2 regions of the Pseudomonas sp. E1MeOHC2 genome follow, and region 2 is predicted to be linked to the other one. Evidence: riboswitches for the same ligand, from Rfam matches in the RefSeq annotation. Region 2 holds a riboswitch; the other holds the start of a gene.
What was found. A riboswitch is a leader RNA that binds a small molecule or an ion and turns the genes downstream of it on or off. The one in region 2 is predicted to bind thiamine pyrophosphate.

Region 1 (7,709 bases), 2.5 Mb from region 2:
CCTTCCATAGCCCGGATTATTCCGCCCTCGCCTACGAGCCGGGGCAGTTTCTGACCGTGTCGCCGGTAATCGCCGGGGCTAGCGTGTCGCGCTGCTACACCCTGTCCTCGACACCGACCCGCCCGTTCACCTTTTCCATTACGGTCAAACGGGTGCTGGGCGGTACGGTGTCCAATTGGTTGCACGACAACCTGCGCCCAGGGCACGCGCTGGCCGCTTCTGGCCCGGCGGGGGTCTTTACCCCGGTGGCGGGCCCGGCGCGCAAGTTGCTGTACCTGTCGGCCGGCTCTGGCGTCACCCCGCTGATGGCGATGACCCGCGCCGCCGCCGACCTGCACGCCGACCTGGACATCGTTTTCGTGCACAGTGCGCGCACGCCCAAAGACATCATCTTCCGCGATGAACTGGCGCGCCTGGAGCGCACCATGCCACGGCTGCGCACCTTGTTCTTCTGTGAAAGCACCGGTGACGAGCCGGACTGGCGCGGCCCGACCGGGCGCTTGTCGCTGGACGAACTGCAGCGCCAGATCCCCGACTTCAAGGAGCGGGCCGTGTTTACCTGTGGGCCCAAGGGCTACATGGAGGCCACCAAGGCATTACTGGCCAACGCAGGTTTCGACCTGGCCCGTTACCACCAGGAAAGCTTCGACATCAGTGCCGAGGCCGAGCCTGCAGCCCCCTCCGTCGCGCCCGGCCAGGCCCTGGACAGCTTCACCGTGCGCCTGGCCCGCTCAGGCAAGGAATTCACCATGAGCGCCGACCAGACCGTACTGGCCGCCGCCAAGAAAGCCGGTGCCGTAGTCCCCTCCTCCTGCAGCCAAGGTGTATGCGGCACCTGCAAGACCGCGGTACTGCAAGGCAGCGTGGAGATGAAGCACAACGGCGGTATTCGCCAGCGTGAAATCGACAAGGGCCTGCGGCTGCTGTGTTGCAGCCGCCCGACTTCGGACCTGGTGATCGACCTCTGACTTTCGACAAGGACGCCCGGGTTTCGGGCGTCCTTTTTTGCCGTCTAGCGAAAATAAAAAGGATATGGACGATGCGTGCAAAACAAGGCCTTTTCAAAGGCCTGAACCCTATCGTGACGGTAGGGTCCCTCTCCATTGTGGTGGCTTTCGTGGTGCTCTGCGCCTCACATGGCGACCAGGCGGCCGGTGTGTTCAAAGGGGCCTCGGACGCCATTCTCGACCACCTCAAATGGTTCTACCTGGCCCTGGTCAGCGGCATCCTCGGGGTGTTGGTGTTCATCGCCTTCAGCCGCTTCGGCACCCTCAAGCTGGGCCGCCCCGACGAAAAACCCGAGTTCAGCTTCGCCGCCTGGATCGCCATGCTGTTCAGTGCGGGCATGGGCGTGGGGCTGATCTTCTGGTCGGTTGCCGAACCTGTGCTGCACTACGCCAGCAACCCCTTCACGCCGGGGCTCACCGACCAGGCCGCGTCCATGGCCATGCGCATCACCCTGTTGCACTGGGGCCTGCACCCTTGGGCGATCTTCACCGTGATTGGCCTGGGCCTGGCCTACTTCGCCTACCGTGAAGGGCTGCCGCTGGCCCTGCGCTCGATTCTCTACCCGATCATCGGTAACCGCATCTACGGGCCGATCGGCCACACGGTCGACATCATTGGGGGCGCCGTCACCGCGTTCGGGGTCTCGCAATCGCTGGGGCTGGGCGTTGAGCAGATCAACATGGGCATGCACCAGGTGTTCGGCACCCCTGTCACCCTGTCGTTCAAGCTGAGCATCATCGCCGTCGTCACCGTGATCGCCTCGATCTCGCTGGTGGCCGGTGTATCGCGTGGCATGAAGCGCCTTTCAACGCTGAACATGTGGATTTCCCTGGGGCTGATGCTGGTGGTGCTGGCACTGGGCCCCACCCACTACATCCTCAACCTGCTGTTCGAGTCTGCAGGTGACTACGCGCAGAACATCATCGGCATGAGTTTGTGGACCGACGCCCAGGCCGACAGCAGCTGGCAGAAGAGCTGGACCGCCTTCTACTGGCCATGGTGGATGACCTGGGGGCCCTTCGTTGGCCTGTTCATCGCCCGTATTTCTCGCGGGCGGACCATCCGCGAACTGGTGTTCGGCGCGTTGCTGGTGCCAACCTTGGTGACGATCCTGTGGATGGCGGTGTTCGGCGGTGCCGCGCTCAAGGACGAGCAGCAAGTGCGCCACGCCTATCAGCAACTGCCGGTCGCCGAACAGACCGCTGCCGGCCCGTTCCAGGGCGGCCCGATTCTGGAGGCCACGCGCAAGGAAACCACCACGGCGATGTTCACCTTGCTCGACCGCCTCGACGGCCCGACGCTGGGTGCATTTCTCAGTGTGATCATCTGCCTGCTGTTGGCCGTGCATTTCGTCACTGCCGCCGATGCCGGAACCCAGGTACTGTGCATGCTCAACTCGCTGGGCAGCATCAATTCGCCCAACTGGATACGTGTGTTGTGGTGTGTGCTGGAAGGCGCCATTGCGGCCAGCCTGGTGATTGCCGGTGGCCTGTTGGCAATCCAGATGGCGAGCATCGTGGTGGGCCTGCCGATTGCGTTGTACATGCTGCTGACGGGCTACAGCCTGATGCGCAGCCTGTTGGCCAGTGACCCGGTGATTGCCCGGCAGGCGCCTGTGCAGGTGACTGCAGAGGCCAAACGGCCTGCCAGCGAACTGGCGTAGCGCCCCCAACTGCGCAACCTGTCGTCGGCAAGCGGTAACAGGTTGCGCAGGTCAACGCCCTACCGGTTAGGCAGCGCCATCGAGGCCCATCTGCCAAAAGTCGGCTTCAAGGCTCGACGCCTGGCCAAAGGTCCCCGCCAACACCACGAAACGCTGCTCGGTCATGCTGCGCGCCGCCAGTTCATCCAGGTGCGCGCGCGCATTGGCCGCCACACGCTGATACCCCTCACCGGCGTACTCGCCGATCCACTCACGGTAAGGGTGATCGCTCAGGTCGCCAATACGCTCAGCCAACGTCCGCCCGATTTCTGCATAGCCGATCACGCAAGGGGCCAACGCCACGTGCAGTTCGAGCAGATCGCCTGCAGCGCCACAGTCGAGTACATAACGGGTATACGCCACCGTGGCCTGGTGCTCGGGTGCGGCCTGAATATCGGCCTGGGTCAGCCCCCAGCGCGCGCACAGGCGCAGGTGCAGTTCGGTTTCGTCAAGGATCGCCGCAAGGCCCGCCTGGGCTGCACGGATGTCGGCCGGCAGGCGGCTCTTGTAGGCGGCCAGCGCCCAGGCGCGGGCGAACTGGATCAAGAACAGGTAGTCCTGCACCAGGTAAGTCCTGAACGCAGCCTCGCTCAGCGTGCCTTCGCCCATCTGGCGCACGAAGTCATGCTCGACATAACGCTGCCACTGGCCGCTGGTGGCCGTCTTGAGGCGATCGAAAACATCCATGCTCACACCTCCCCCTCATAAACGGCATCGAAGAAGGCCAGCTCAAGGGCCACGGTACGCAGGTAGAAGTCGGTGCTCAGCTCGGCTTCCTGCGGCCCCACGCGGTCCAGTTCAGCGTGCAGGAAGGCGACGAATGCCTGGAACGCCGGGTTGTCGTGCAGGGTGATCCATTCGGCGTGAACGAAGTGCTCGGGCAAGGGCTTGGGCGCCTTGATCGCCCAGTCCAGGTACAAGCCCTCGGCGACATTCAGCACCGCCAGCGCGGCGGCATAGGAGCGGGTGGCCGCCGCTTCGCGCATGATGGCCTTGAAACCTGCGGTGGGTGCGGTGTCCTCGGCTTCGACGCGCTGCGCCGGGCTTACGTCCAGCGCCTCGAAGGCGCGCAGGAAATAGGTGTTTTCATCACTGGAGATCATCCCGGCGAACTGGCCGAAGCGCAGGCGTGCCTCGAAGGTGTCAGCGGTCGCGATCGCAGCGCCAAGCAGGGTCAGGAAGCTGTCAAGAAAACGGTGGTCCTGCACCAGGTAGCGGACCATGATCGGGTCCGGCAGGCTGCCGTCGCACAATTGGGTAACAAAGCGGTGCCCAACGGCCGCCGACCAGGTCGGCTCGCTCTGACGGCGCAGGGTTTGCGTGAAGCGTTCGGTCATGATGCTGTCCTCTGCAGGGGGTGACAGCGAGACCGTTGAAACTGGCATGGACTGGCCTCGCAGTGAGGCCGGCAAAAAGGCAGGTCGCAAGTCCCATCCCTTCGCCGGCATGATCCGGATCAGGTTCGAAGGGTCACCGCGCTGCTGCGTTCAGCGGTTTCTCAGCCCGATGCCGGGCTCCCCTTGGTGGCGCACAGGTATACAGCAGGTGCGAAGGTACTGTCACTACCCAAACAATGGGGCACCCATTACCCGGTTGTGGGTGCCTGCCCCCGTTTTTTGACACTTCCTTGGCGCACTGGCCCCAGGCCGTGCAAGGATTTGTTTAACAAAGCATTACTGAAACACCAGTTGGCATAGCCGTTGCTCAGGCCCTTAAACCAGGCAAAACGCCATTGATGGCCCCAAGCCATACAGCCGCGAGCGAGGCATAAGGCAATGAAAACACCTGCCGTGATCCACCCCACCAGGCACGCATTCAAGCTGTCTTCCGTCACCGTGCTGATGCTCAGCCTTGGGCTGATCCCGGCCATGGCCTCCTCCCTCGATGACGTCAGCCAGCCCCCGCCGACCGATCCTTCGGCCTACACCGATCAGCCGGCCGACCCAACCCCCGCGTTGCTCAACCTGTATACCTTGCCGGAAGCCAACGAAGGCTCTCTTGAGCTGACCGACGGCGTATTCGGCGACCGTTCGACCGTGCGCAAGGACAACGTACTGCCGCCGGCCCTGCAAACGTCTGAAAAGTACCCCACCAACGGCAAGCCCAGCCCGCTGTTTGGCGCGCAACCGTTCACCCAGCAACTGCTGCTGTTCGAGGAATTCGGCCCGGAGAAACTCGACCCGAGCATTCCTGCACCAAGCCTGACCTTCCCGCCACCCACCCTCGGCGCGGCACCCGCGCAAGACCCCAACGTGGTCGCGCGCAGTGGCCCCAGTGGCACGGCCCTGGAAGCTTTCCTCAAACAACCGGGCCTGTACCCGTTCCCGACCCAGTACTCCAACGTGCTCGACCGCAACCCCTGGAAGGCGCAGATCGAGATGTTCCTCAACCGCCAACCGGTCGGCTCGCCCGCTGAAGGCCGGCCACCAGGAAAGGGCTGGTCCCACCAGCGCTGGAACGAGTTCTACCCCCAGGCTGCGTTCAAGACCGCCCAAGCCGGTGCACGCATCAACCTCGGGCTGCGTGACCGTAAGCAATTGCACAACTATGCGGTCGGCGAGTTCGCGCCGGGCGGGCTGTACTACCAGACCTCGGACATCCCCACGACTCTGGGTACCACCAAGGGCATCGACACCCGCTTCCACCCGAACATGCCCCTGCAAAACCACAAATCGTTGTGGACGTTCGATGGCACCTTCCCGGTCAAGCTGCTGATGGTGCGCTATGGCCAACCGATCCTCATGCGCCACTACAATGCGCTGCCGATCGACCCTTCGGCCAACGGTGGCTTTGGCCTGCACACCCTCTCGACCCACGAGCACAACGGCCACTCCCCGGCCGAAAGCGATGGCTACGCCAACGCCTACTTCTTCCCCGGCCAGTACTACGACTACCGCTGGCCGGTGCAGTTGGCCGGCTACGACACCATCAACACCCGTGCCCAGGACCCACGTGCAGCCTTCCCCTGCTCACCGGGCGAAACCCTGTTCGTCAATGATGCGACGCCAGGCCTCAAGACCTGCGATAACGGCAGCATCAAGATCCGCGGCGACTGGCGCGAAACCATGAGCACCCACTGGTTCCACGACCACATGCTGGATTTCACGGCGCAGAACGTCTACAAAGGCAACGCCGTGATGATGAACTACTACAGCGCCCTGGACCGTGGCAACGAGGCCCTGCAGGATGGCGTCAACCTGCGCTTTCCCAGCGGCTCGGGCATGCCGTGGGGCAACCGCGACTATGACGTCAACCTGGTGATCGCCGACAAGGCCTGGGATGCCAACGGCCAGTTGTGGTTCAACCCGTTCAACACCGACGGCTTCCTCGGCGACCAGATCCTGGTCAACTGGCAGTACCAGCCAAAACTCAAGGTACGCGCGCGCAGCTATCGCTTTCGCATCCTTAACGGTTCGGTGTCGCGTTACTTCAAATTCGCCGTGGTACGTGAAATCGCCGGCACCAGCGGCGAGTTCAAAGGCCCCACCGGCTCCAACCTGTCTTACGCCCGCGTGCCGTTCCACATGATCGCCAACGACGGCAACATCATGGAACATGCCGTGCCGTTCGACGGCACCCTGGACCTAAACGGCGACGGTGACCTCAAGGACAACAACGGCATCATGCCGCTGCAAGGCATCGCCGAGCGTTACGACATCATCATCAACTTCGCCAAGAACGGCATCAAGGCGGGTGACAAGCTGTACTTCGTCAACCTGATGGAGCACCAGAGCGGCAAGGGCCCGAACCAGGCCATTGCGCTGGCGGATGTGCTGTCGGAGAAATACAAGGCAGTCATCAAGCAGACCAGCAAGGGCCCGCAATGGGATAAAGGCGACCCGGTGGTGGGCAAGTTCATGCAACTGCTGGTGCAGCCCTACAGCGGCCAGGACCTGAGCATGGACCCAGTCGCCTATGAGCCGGCCAAGCCCGGCAAAGCCGCAGGCCTGAAAATGATCCCGCTGACCCTCGACCGTAACGCCGTGGCCGACCAGGCCAAGCTCAAGGCTGCCCGCCACCGCGAGTTCATCTTTGGCCGCTCCGACGGTACCGACACCACCCCTTGGACCATCAAGACCGATGGCGGCTTCGGCTACAGCATGGACCCACGGCGTATCAGCGCGGCGCCGCAACTGGCGAACGAGGCCACAGCAGGCGGCTTCAGCGGCGATGGCACCCTGGAAGTGTGGAAAATCAAGAACGGCGGTAATGGCTGGAGCCACCCAGTGCACGTGCACTTCGAAGAAGGCATCGTGCTCAGCCGTGACGGCAAGGCACCGCCAGAATGGGAAAAATGGGCACGCAAGGACGTCTATCGCATCGGGCCGGACACCGACTCGTCGGAAGAGCTGGATATCGCTATACGATTCCGCGAATTTGCCGGGACCTACATGGAACACTGCCACAACACCCAGCATGAAGACACCTCGATGCTGCTGCGCTGGGACCTGGAGCACCCTGGCCAGTTCCAGGTGATGCCAACGCCGCTGCCGGGTTGGGACGGTGTGGAATACGTAGCCTCCGTCGGCCTGCCGACCTTCCGCACCGCCGACCACGACGATGAAGACGATGCCAACAAGCCGCCGGTTGCCGTCAACGACAGCGCTGCGACCACCGCCGACAAGGCGATCACGCTCAATGTGCTGGCCAACGACACCGACCCCGAGCGCAACGTGCCCTTGACCGTCATTGGCCTGAGCCAGCCGGACTCTGGGCAAGGCACCACCAGCACCAATGGCACTACCGTGACCTTCACCCCGCCCGCCACCGTGGCCACGCCTTTCACGGCCAGCTTCAACTACTCGGCGCGTGACGCCAAGGGTGCCGAGTCGGTGGCTCCGGCCACGGTCAGCGTCGCGGTGAGCCCGGCGGCACTGATCGACGACATCCAGGTCAGCAGTGCCACGGTGCAAATACGCAGCGGTAACCGATTCACCTGGGACCTGTCCGGTACGACCTCGATCGCCACCGGCAACAGCATCAACGTGTCGGTGGCCAC
Region 2 (7,709 bases):
CAACACTTTCTGCAAAACCTGGGGGCGCTTCGCCCCCCTTTCGCGGCGCAAGGCCGCTCCCACAGAAGAATGCATTCGCGCTTGCCAACGCTATCCCTGTGGGAGCGGCCTTGCGCCGCGAAAGGGCTGCGCAGCAGCCCCCAGGTCGTCAATACCCCGGGCTGTCGAAATCCAGCTTCACCTCAAAGTCCCGCGCCCGTTCCACGCCGGTCTCCAACCGCCCGTCGGCATGCAAGCGCATCCAGCGATAGCCAGGCTGCTCTTCGCTCACTTTGAAGTCCTCGCTTTGCGCAGCGAACTGAATGCAGGTCGACGGCGTGGCCATCAAGCGCAGCCCATCGCGCATTTCGTCCCAGGTCTGGTGCACATGCCCCCAGAGCAACGCCCGCACCTGTGGATAACGTTCGACGATGGCGAACAGCGCCTGGGCATTGCGCAGCCCGATAGGCGCGATCCAGGCGCAGCCGATATCCACAGGCTGATGATGCAAGCACACCAGGCAATGGCGCTCGCCAGCGGTTTTCAACGCGTGCTCCAGAATGCTCAGCTGAGCCTCCTCAAGCAGGCCATGGGTCGCCCCCAGTACCGCTGAGTCGAGCATCACGATGCGCCAGCCACCTAAATCGGTCACCGCGTGTACCAGGTCTGTGCCCTGCGCGATTTCGGCCATGACCCTGGCTTCGTCATGGTTGCCCGGCAACCAGCGGGTCGCTACGCCAAACGCCCCGGTCAGCTCGCGGAACGCTTCATAGGACGCCACGCTGGCGTCTTGGGAAAGATCCCCGGTGCACAGCAGCAGATCGATGTACGGTTGCTCGCGCCGCACCTGGGCGACCACATGGCGCAGGCTGTCACGGGTGTTCAGGCCAAGCATGGTGCCGGCCGGGTCGGCGAACAGGTGGGCATCGGTGAGTTGCACCACATGCACGGGGCGGGTTGGGTCTAGGTGCGGCAACGGCCGTCTCCTCGATCGGATTCAGCCCGAATTATGGCCGGGCAACGGTTGCGAGCAAACACCCGGAACCGACCCACGTCACATTTCAGCGAACGCTTGCCAATTCGTGACCGCAGGCCAGGCAGTGGCTCAGCCATTCGCCGAGGAACAGATTGAGCTGCGCTTTTTCATCCGGCTGGTGCATACCCGCATTCGGGTACGGGTAGATACTGCGCAGACGCCGGGCATGCTCGGCACTGACCACCTCGGCCATGCGCGCATCGTGGTACACCTGAACCTCCAGGTGCGGCACCGGCAGCCACGGCAAGCTGTGCTCCTGGCGCACGTGCAGCGTGGTGGTGTAAGGGCAGGCCAGCACCACATCGAGCACCAGCACACCGAGCATCTGATCGCCCTGGGCCATGCCGATGCGACGCGAGCTCTGGGTGGTGCGCATGTCAGGCAACAAGCGCATCAAGCGGGCGTAATTGGCCTCGCAGGCTGCTTGCAGCCCGACCAGGTCGACCCGATATCGCTCGCGCAGCAGGTTCACTTCCACATACCTCGAACTTCGTCTCTGTTGAGCGCCAGCCATTGCAGGCCAATGATCGTCGCCGCGTTGCAGATACGGCCGTCACGCACCGCCTGCAAGGCATCTTCGAACGACCAGACGCGTACACGGATGTCCTCGCCCTCTTCTTCCAGACCATGCAGGCCGCCCGCACCCTCGCTGGTGCAACGCCCCAGGAACAGATGGACGTATTCGTCACTGCCGCCGGGCGACGGGAAGTAGCGGGTCATCGGCCACAAGGCGCTGAACTTCAGGCCAGCCTCTTCTTCAGCCTCGCGGTGCGCAACCTCTTCAGGTTGCTCGTCCTTGTCGATCAGCCCGGCGACCATCTCGATGAGCCACGGGTTGCCGACCTTGTCGAGGGCACCGACACGAAACTGCTCGATCAGTACCACTTCATCGCGCAGTGGATCGTAAGGCAACACGCAAACGGCATCGTGACGCACGAACAGCTCGCGACTGATCTCCCGCCCCATGCCCCCGGCGAACAGCTCGTGGCGCAGGTGCACCTTGTCGAGCTTGTAGAAGCCCTGGAAGCAGTTGGCCCGCTTGACGATCTCGACCGCCTTGGGGACTGAATTCAACGTGTCTGACATGGAAATCCTCATTACCTCAAGTACCGCATCGCGCCATCCTACTCTGCACGTTGGCGCGTTTCACCCCTTTCTAGCGACCGTTCGCGCACTCGGGACAGCGCGCCTTCTGTCTGTTAGCTTAGTGGCGAACTGACGGTCGCGCCGACGGTCAAAGGCCGACTTTTCCCTGTTCTGCAAGGATCATCATGACACTTGTCAAACTGACTTCCGTGGCCGTGCTGGCACTGGCCCTGGGTGCCTGCCAGAGCCTGTTCACGCCCAATTATCGAGCACCACTTGAGGTCAAGCGCGACGCTTGGGAGCACGTCAAACCCGGCTGCAGCGAAAGCGACTGCCCCCTGGTTAACATCGACACCATTCACTTCCCGGCCCTGCCCAAGCTCGACGGCATTGTCGAACAGCGCCTGCTGCAACTGACCGAAGACAACCAGCGCGGCGCCGCGCCGACCACCTTGCAGGCCTATGAGCAGCAGTATCTGGCCAGTGCCGACAAGCGCAACAGCAGCTACCTGCAGGCCAAGGTACGCGAGCAGCATGACGGACTGGTGATCATCGAGCTGTCCAGCTACCTGGACAGCGGTGGCGCCCATGGCATGCCGGGGCGCGGTTTCATCAACTATTCGCGCAAGCAGGACAAGGTACTGACCCTGCAGGACATGCTGGTGCCCGGCCAGGAAGAGACCTTCTGGAAAACCGTCGAAGAATCGCACCGCGCGTGGATGATCAGCGTCGGCATGGACAAGGACGCCGAGTTCGTCAAAACCTGGCCCTTCAAGAAGTCGCCGCACATCGCCCTGACGTACGGCGCGGTGGTGGTCAAGTATGAGGTCTATGCCATCGCGCCCTATTCCATGGGCCACGTCGAGCTGAAAATCCCCTACCCGCGCCTGAACGGCGTGATCAAGCCCGAGCTGTTTCCCGGCCGCGGCTGAAGCTCAGTAGCGCATGCAGCACACCTGCCAGCACCAGTGCCGGCAGGGTCGCGCCCAGGTCCGGTGCTTGCGCGGCAATCAGGTGATAAGCCGCCACACCCACGGCCCAGGCCAGCAACGCCTGCCAGTGCAGGCCATCGATTTGCGACGGCAAGCGGCGGTGACGGATCACGTAGTGGTCCATCAGCACCACGCCGAACAGCGGCGCAAACACCGACCCGATCAGCAGCAGGAAGTTTTCGTACTGGGCCAGCGGCGCGAACAGCGCGATCAACGTGCACAGCACGCCGATGGCCAAGGCCAGGTGCTCAACCTTCAGGCGTACCAGCACGCCCGTGGAGACGGCGGCCGAGTGGATATCGGCAAAGGCTTTTTCCGACTCGTCCAGCAGAATCAACAGTAACGGAATACCCAGCCCGGCACCCGCCAGGGCCAGCAGCAAGGCATTGGCTTCGCCACTGGGGGCAAAGGCCAGGGTGTAGGCGACGCCCAGGCTCATCAGCCAGGTATTGCCGATGAAGTAGCCCAGCACGGTACCGCCGAAGACGCGCTTGCCACTGCGGGCGAACCGCGAGTAGTCGGCGATCAGCGGCAACCACGACAGCGGCATGGCGATGACGATGTCGAAGCCAACGGCCAGTGACATCGAGCCGTCACCGGCGCGGCGCCACAGGTCGGCCAGGTCTGCCTTGGCGAACAGGTTCCAGGTCAACCACAGGCATGCCCCCAGCAGCACCCAGATCCCCCACGCGCGCAACACCTTGCGCACGAACGCCAGCGGCCCGCTGACCGCAAGCAGGGTCGCCAGGGCACCGAAACACAGGGTCCAGAGCATGGGGCTGTTCCACGCGCTGGTTTCACCGAACGTCCGCGCACCGAGCAGGCTGGCAGCGTCGCGCATGACGATGATCTCGAACGAACCCCAGCCCACCAGTTGCAGCAGGTTGAGCAATGCCGGCAGCCGCGCGCCATGGCTGCCCAGGCTGAGCCGCAGGGTGCCCATGGCCGACAGGCCGGTATCGCTGCCGATGACGCCGGCCGCCCCAAGCAACAGCACGCCCACACCGGTGCCGAGCGCGATGGCCAGCACCGCGCCGGCCAGGCCCAGGCCTGGGGCGAGCATGGCGCCGACCTGCAGCACCATCAGGCCGATGCCGAGGGAGAACCACAGTGCAAAAAGGTCGCCAAAGCCGAAGATGCGCTGGCTGGTGGGGACCGGGTGGTCAGGGGAGAAATGGCTGGGGGTTGTCATTGTCATGTTCGCCGGAAAGAGGAGGAGTCGCACACACCCTCAGGTGGGAGCGGGCTTGCCCCGCGAAGGCATCGGGCCTGCCAATCGCGTTGGCCCAGCTGACGCTTTCGCGGGGCAAGCCCGCTCACACAGGGGTACTGCGGCGGGTCTTACACTTTTTTGTACAGCTGGCTGCCTTCCTGGCGGAACCGCTCGGCCTGCTCGCGCATGCCGTCTTCAACCGTCACGTCCACGGCTTCGATCTTGGCGGCGTATTCACGCACTTCCTGGGTGATTTTCATCGAGCAGAACTTCGGCCCGCACATCGAGCAGAAGTGCGCGACCTTGGCCGACTCCTTGGGCAGGGTTTCGTCGTGGTACGCGCGGGCGGTGTCCGGGTCGAGGCCCAGGTTGAACTGGTCTTCCCAGCGGAATTCGAAACGCGCCTTGGACAAGGCGTTGTCACGAATCTGCGCGCCTGGGTGGCCCTTGGCAAGGTCGGCGGCATGGGCAGCGATCTTGTAGGTGATGATGCCGGTCTTGACGTCGTCCTTGTTCGGCAGGCCCAGGTGCTCCTTGGGCGTCACGTAGCACAGCATGGCGCAACCGAACCAGCCGATCATCGCCGCACCAATACCCGAGGTGATGTGGTCGTAACCCGGCGCAATGTCGGTGGTCAGCGGGCCAAGGGTGTAGAACGGCGCCTCGTCGCAGCATTCCAGCTGCTTGTCCATGTTCTCCTTGATCAACTGCATCGGTACGTGGCCCGGGCCTTCGATCATGCATTGCACGTCGTGCTTCCAGGCGATTTTGGTCAGCTCGCCGAGGGTTTCCAGCTCACCGAACTGAGCAGCATCGTTGGCGTCGGCAATCGAGCCCGGGCGCAGGCCATCGCCCAGCGAGAAGCTGACGTCGTAGGCCTTCATGATTTCGCAAATTTCGTCGAAGTGGGTGTACAGGAAGTTTTCCTGGTGATGCGCCAGGCACCACTTGGCCATGATCGAGCCACCACGGCTGACGATGCCGGTGACGCGCTTGGCGGTCAGCGGTACATAACGCAGCAGTACACCGGCATGGATGGTGAAGTAGTCCACGCCCTGCTCGGCCTGCTCGATCAGGGTGTCGCGGAACAGCTCCCAGGTCAGGTCCTCGGCCACGCCGCCGACTTTTTCCAGGGCCTGGTAGATCGGCACGGTACCGATCGGCACCGGCGAGTTGCGGATGATCCACTCGCGGGTTTCGTGAATGTGCTTGCCGGTGGACAGGTCCATGACCGTGTCCGAGCCCCAGCGGATGCCCCAGGTCAGCTTGGCCACTTCTTCCTCGATCGAGGAACCCAGGGCGCTGTTGCCGATGTTGCCGTTGATCTTCACCAGGAAGTTGCGGCCGATAATCATCGGCTCCAGCTCGGTGTGGTTGATGTTGGCCGGGATGATCGCGCGGCCGCGGGCGATTTCCTCGCGGACGAACTCGGGGGTGATTTCTTTCGGGATGTTGGCGCCAAAGCTGTGGCCAGGGTGCTGCTGGTCAAGCAGGCCGGCAGCACGGGCTTCCTGCAGCTTCATGTTCTCGCGGATGGCCACGTATTCCATCTCGGCGGTGATGATGCCCTGGCGGGCATAGTGCATCTGCGAGACGTTGACGCCCGCCTTGGCGCGGCGCGGATTGCGCACGTGGTTGAAGCGCAGCTTGGCCAGCTCTTCATCGTTCAGGCGCTGCTGGCCGAAGTTCGAGCTCAGGCCGCCCAGGCGCTCGGTGTCGCCGCGGGCGTCGATCCAGGCCGAACGCACATCGGCCAGGCCCTTGCGCACGTCGATGATGACGTTGGGGTCGGTGTACGGGCCGGAAGTGTCGTAGACCAGCACCGGGGCATTGGTTTCGCCGCCGAAGTCGGTAGGGGTGTCGTGCAGGCTGATTTCGCGCATGGGCACGCGGATGTCAGGGCGGGAGCCCTCGACATAGACCTTGCGCGAACGGGGGAACGGTTGCACGGACTGCTGATCGACTTGTGCCGATTCGCTGAGGTTGATCGTTTTTTCTTGTTTGCTCATCACGGGCTCTCCAGACAGCTTCCTAGCGGATGGAATGTCGGGGAGAACCTGAAAGACGCGGACGCACCCCTTTTTGGGTGTGCAGTGCCGGATACATGGGGGTGCCGTGAGCTGCTTGCAGCTAAGACAATCCCGGACCTGGCACAAGAGGCTCCCCGGGAAGGTGAGCAATCTTGTTCCCTACGCAGGCGCTAACCTGATCAGGTTCAACGGGATCCGCAACTTTGCGATCTCAGCCTTTGCTTCAAGGCACCCCGACAAGAACATGCGCAGTCTAGACTGGAGTGGTCGGCAAAGCCAAGCAGGTAAATGCGGGCGATGATGAAAGGCGTACCGGGCGATTGTTGCCGGGGACGCATGGCACTACACTGGCCCATCGCTCGATACTCAACAGTTCAGTAATTAAATTTCGTACAAGGATTGCCTCTATGCTGCGCAAACTCTCACTGGCGATAGCCGTGTCTTGTGCGTCCAACGGAGTGGTCTGGGCAGCGGATGTGCCCACGACGGTGAAGACCGACCTGGTCAGCGTCTACCAGGAAGCGGTCGACAACAACGCCGATCTTGCTGCGGCCCGCGCCGATTATGGCGCTCGTCGCGAAGTGGTGCCGCAGGCCCGTGCCGGGCTGCTGCCCAACCTGTCGGCGGGTGCCGAAATGATGAATACCCGCACCAAGCTCGACGAGCCCTCGATTACCTCCAACCGCAGTGGCAATTCTTGGAGTGCGACCCTGGCGCAGCCGGTGTTCCGTGCCGACCGCTGGTTCCAGTTGCAGGCCGCCGAGGCCGTCAACGAGCAGGCGGCGCTGGAGCTGTCGGCCACCGAGCAGAACCTCATCCTGCAGACCGCGCAAAGCTACTTCGCCGTGCTGCGGGCCCAGGACAACCTGGCCGCGACCAAGGCTGAAGAGTCCGCCTTCAAGCGCCAGCTCGACCAGTCCAACGAGCGTTTCGACGTGGGCCTGTCCGACAAGACCGACGTCTTGCAGTCCCAGGCCAGCTACGACACGGCCCGGGCCAACCGGATCATCGCCGAGCGCCAGGTACAGGATGCCTTCGAAGCCCTGGTGACATTGACCAACCGCGAGTATTCGTCGATCCAGGGCGTTGTCCACACCCTGCCGATTCAGGTACCCGCGCCCAATGACGCCAAATCCTGGGTAGAGACAGCTGCCCGCCAGAACCTCAACCTGCTGGCAACCAACTACGCCGTCAATGCCGCCGAAGAAACCCTGCGCCAGCGCAAGGCCGGCCACGCCCCGACCGTGGATGCGGTAGCCAAATACCAGAAAGGCGATAACGACAGCCTTGGTTTCACCAACTCGCCCGTGCAGCCAAACGTACGTTACGGCAGTGATGTGGAGCAGACCAGCATCGGCCTGCAGCTGAACATC

Region 1: another riboswitch for thiamine pyrophosphate. It lies ahead of ACSSU5_RS23320 (TenA family protein); the one in region 2 lies ahead of thiC (phosphomethylpyrimidine synthase ThiC).

What each region holds. Positions count from the first base shown of each region.
Region 1 is NZ_CP196675.1:5,154,395-5,162,103, reverse strand. It holds gene ACSSU5_RS23335 (FAD-binding oxidoreductase) at 1-968, shown strand, start outside; gene ACSSU5_RS23330 (BCCT family transporter) at 1,040-2,671, shown strand; gene ACSSU5_RS23325 (TenA family protein) at 2,738-3,397, opposite strand; gene ACSSU5_RS23320 (TenA family protein) at 3,400-4,047, opposite strand; TPP riboswitch at 4,127-4,241, opposite strand; gene ACSSU5_RS23315 (Ig-like domain-containing protein) at 4,486-7,709, shown strand, end outside.
Region 2 is NZ_CP196675.1:1,839,082-1,846,790, forward strand. It holds gene cpdA (3',5'-cyclic-AMP phosphodiesterase) at 149-955, opposite strand; gene ACSSU5_RS08245 (DUF1249 domain-containing protein) at 1,041-1,493, opposite strand; gene ACSSU5_RS08250 (NUDIX domain-containing protein) at 1,484-2,101, opposite strand; gene ACSSU5_RS08255 (RsiV family protein) at 2,287-3,033, shown strand; gene cytX (putative hydroxymethylpyrimidine transporter CytX) at 3,002-4,285, opposite strand; gene thiC (phosphomethylpyrimidine synthase ThiC) at 4,435-6,315, opposite strand; TPP riboswitch at 6,476-6,582, opposite strand; gene ACSSU5_RS08270 (TolC family outer membrane protein) at 6,744-7,709, shown strand, end outside.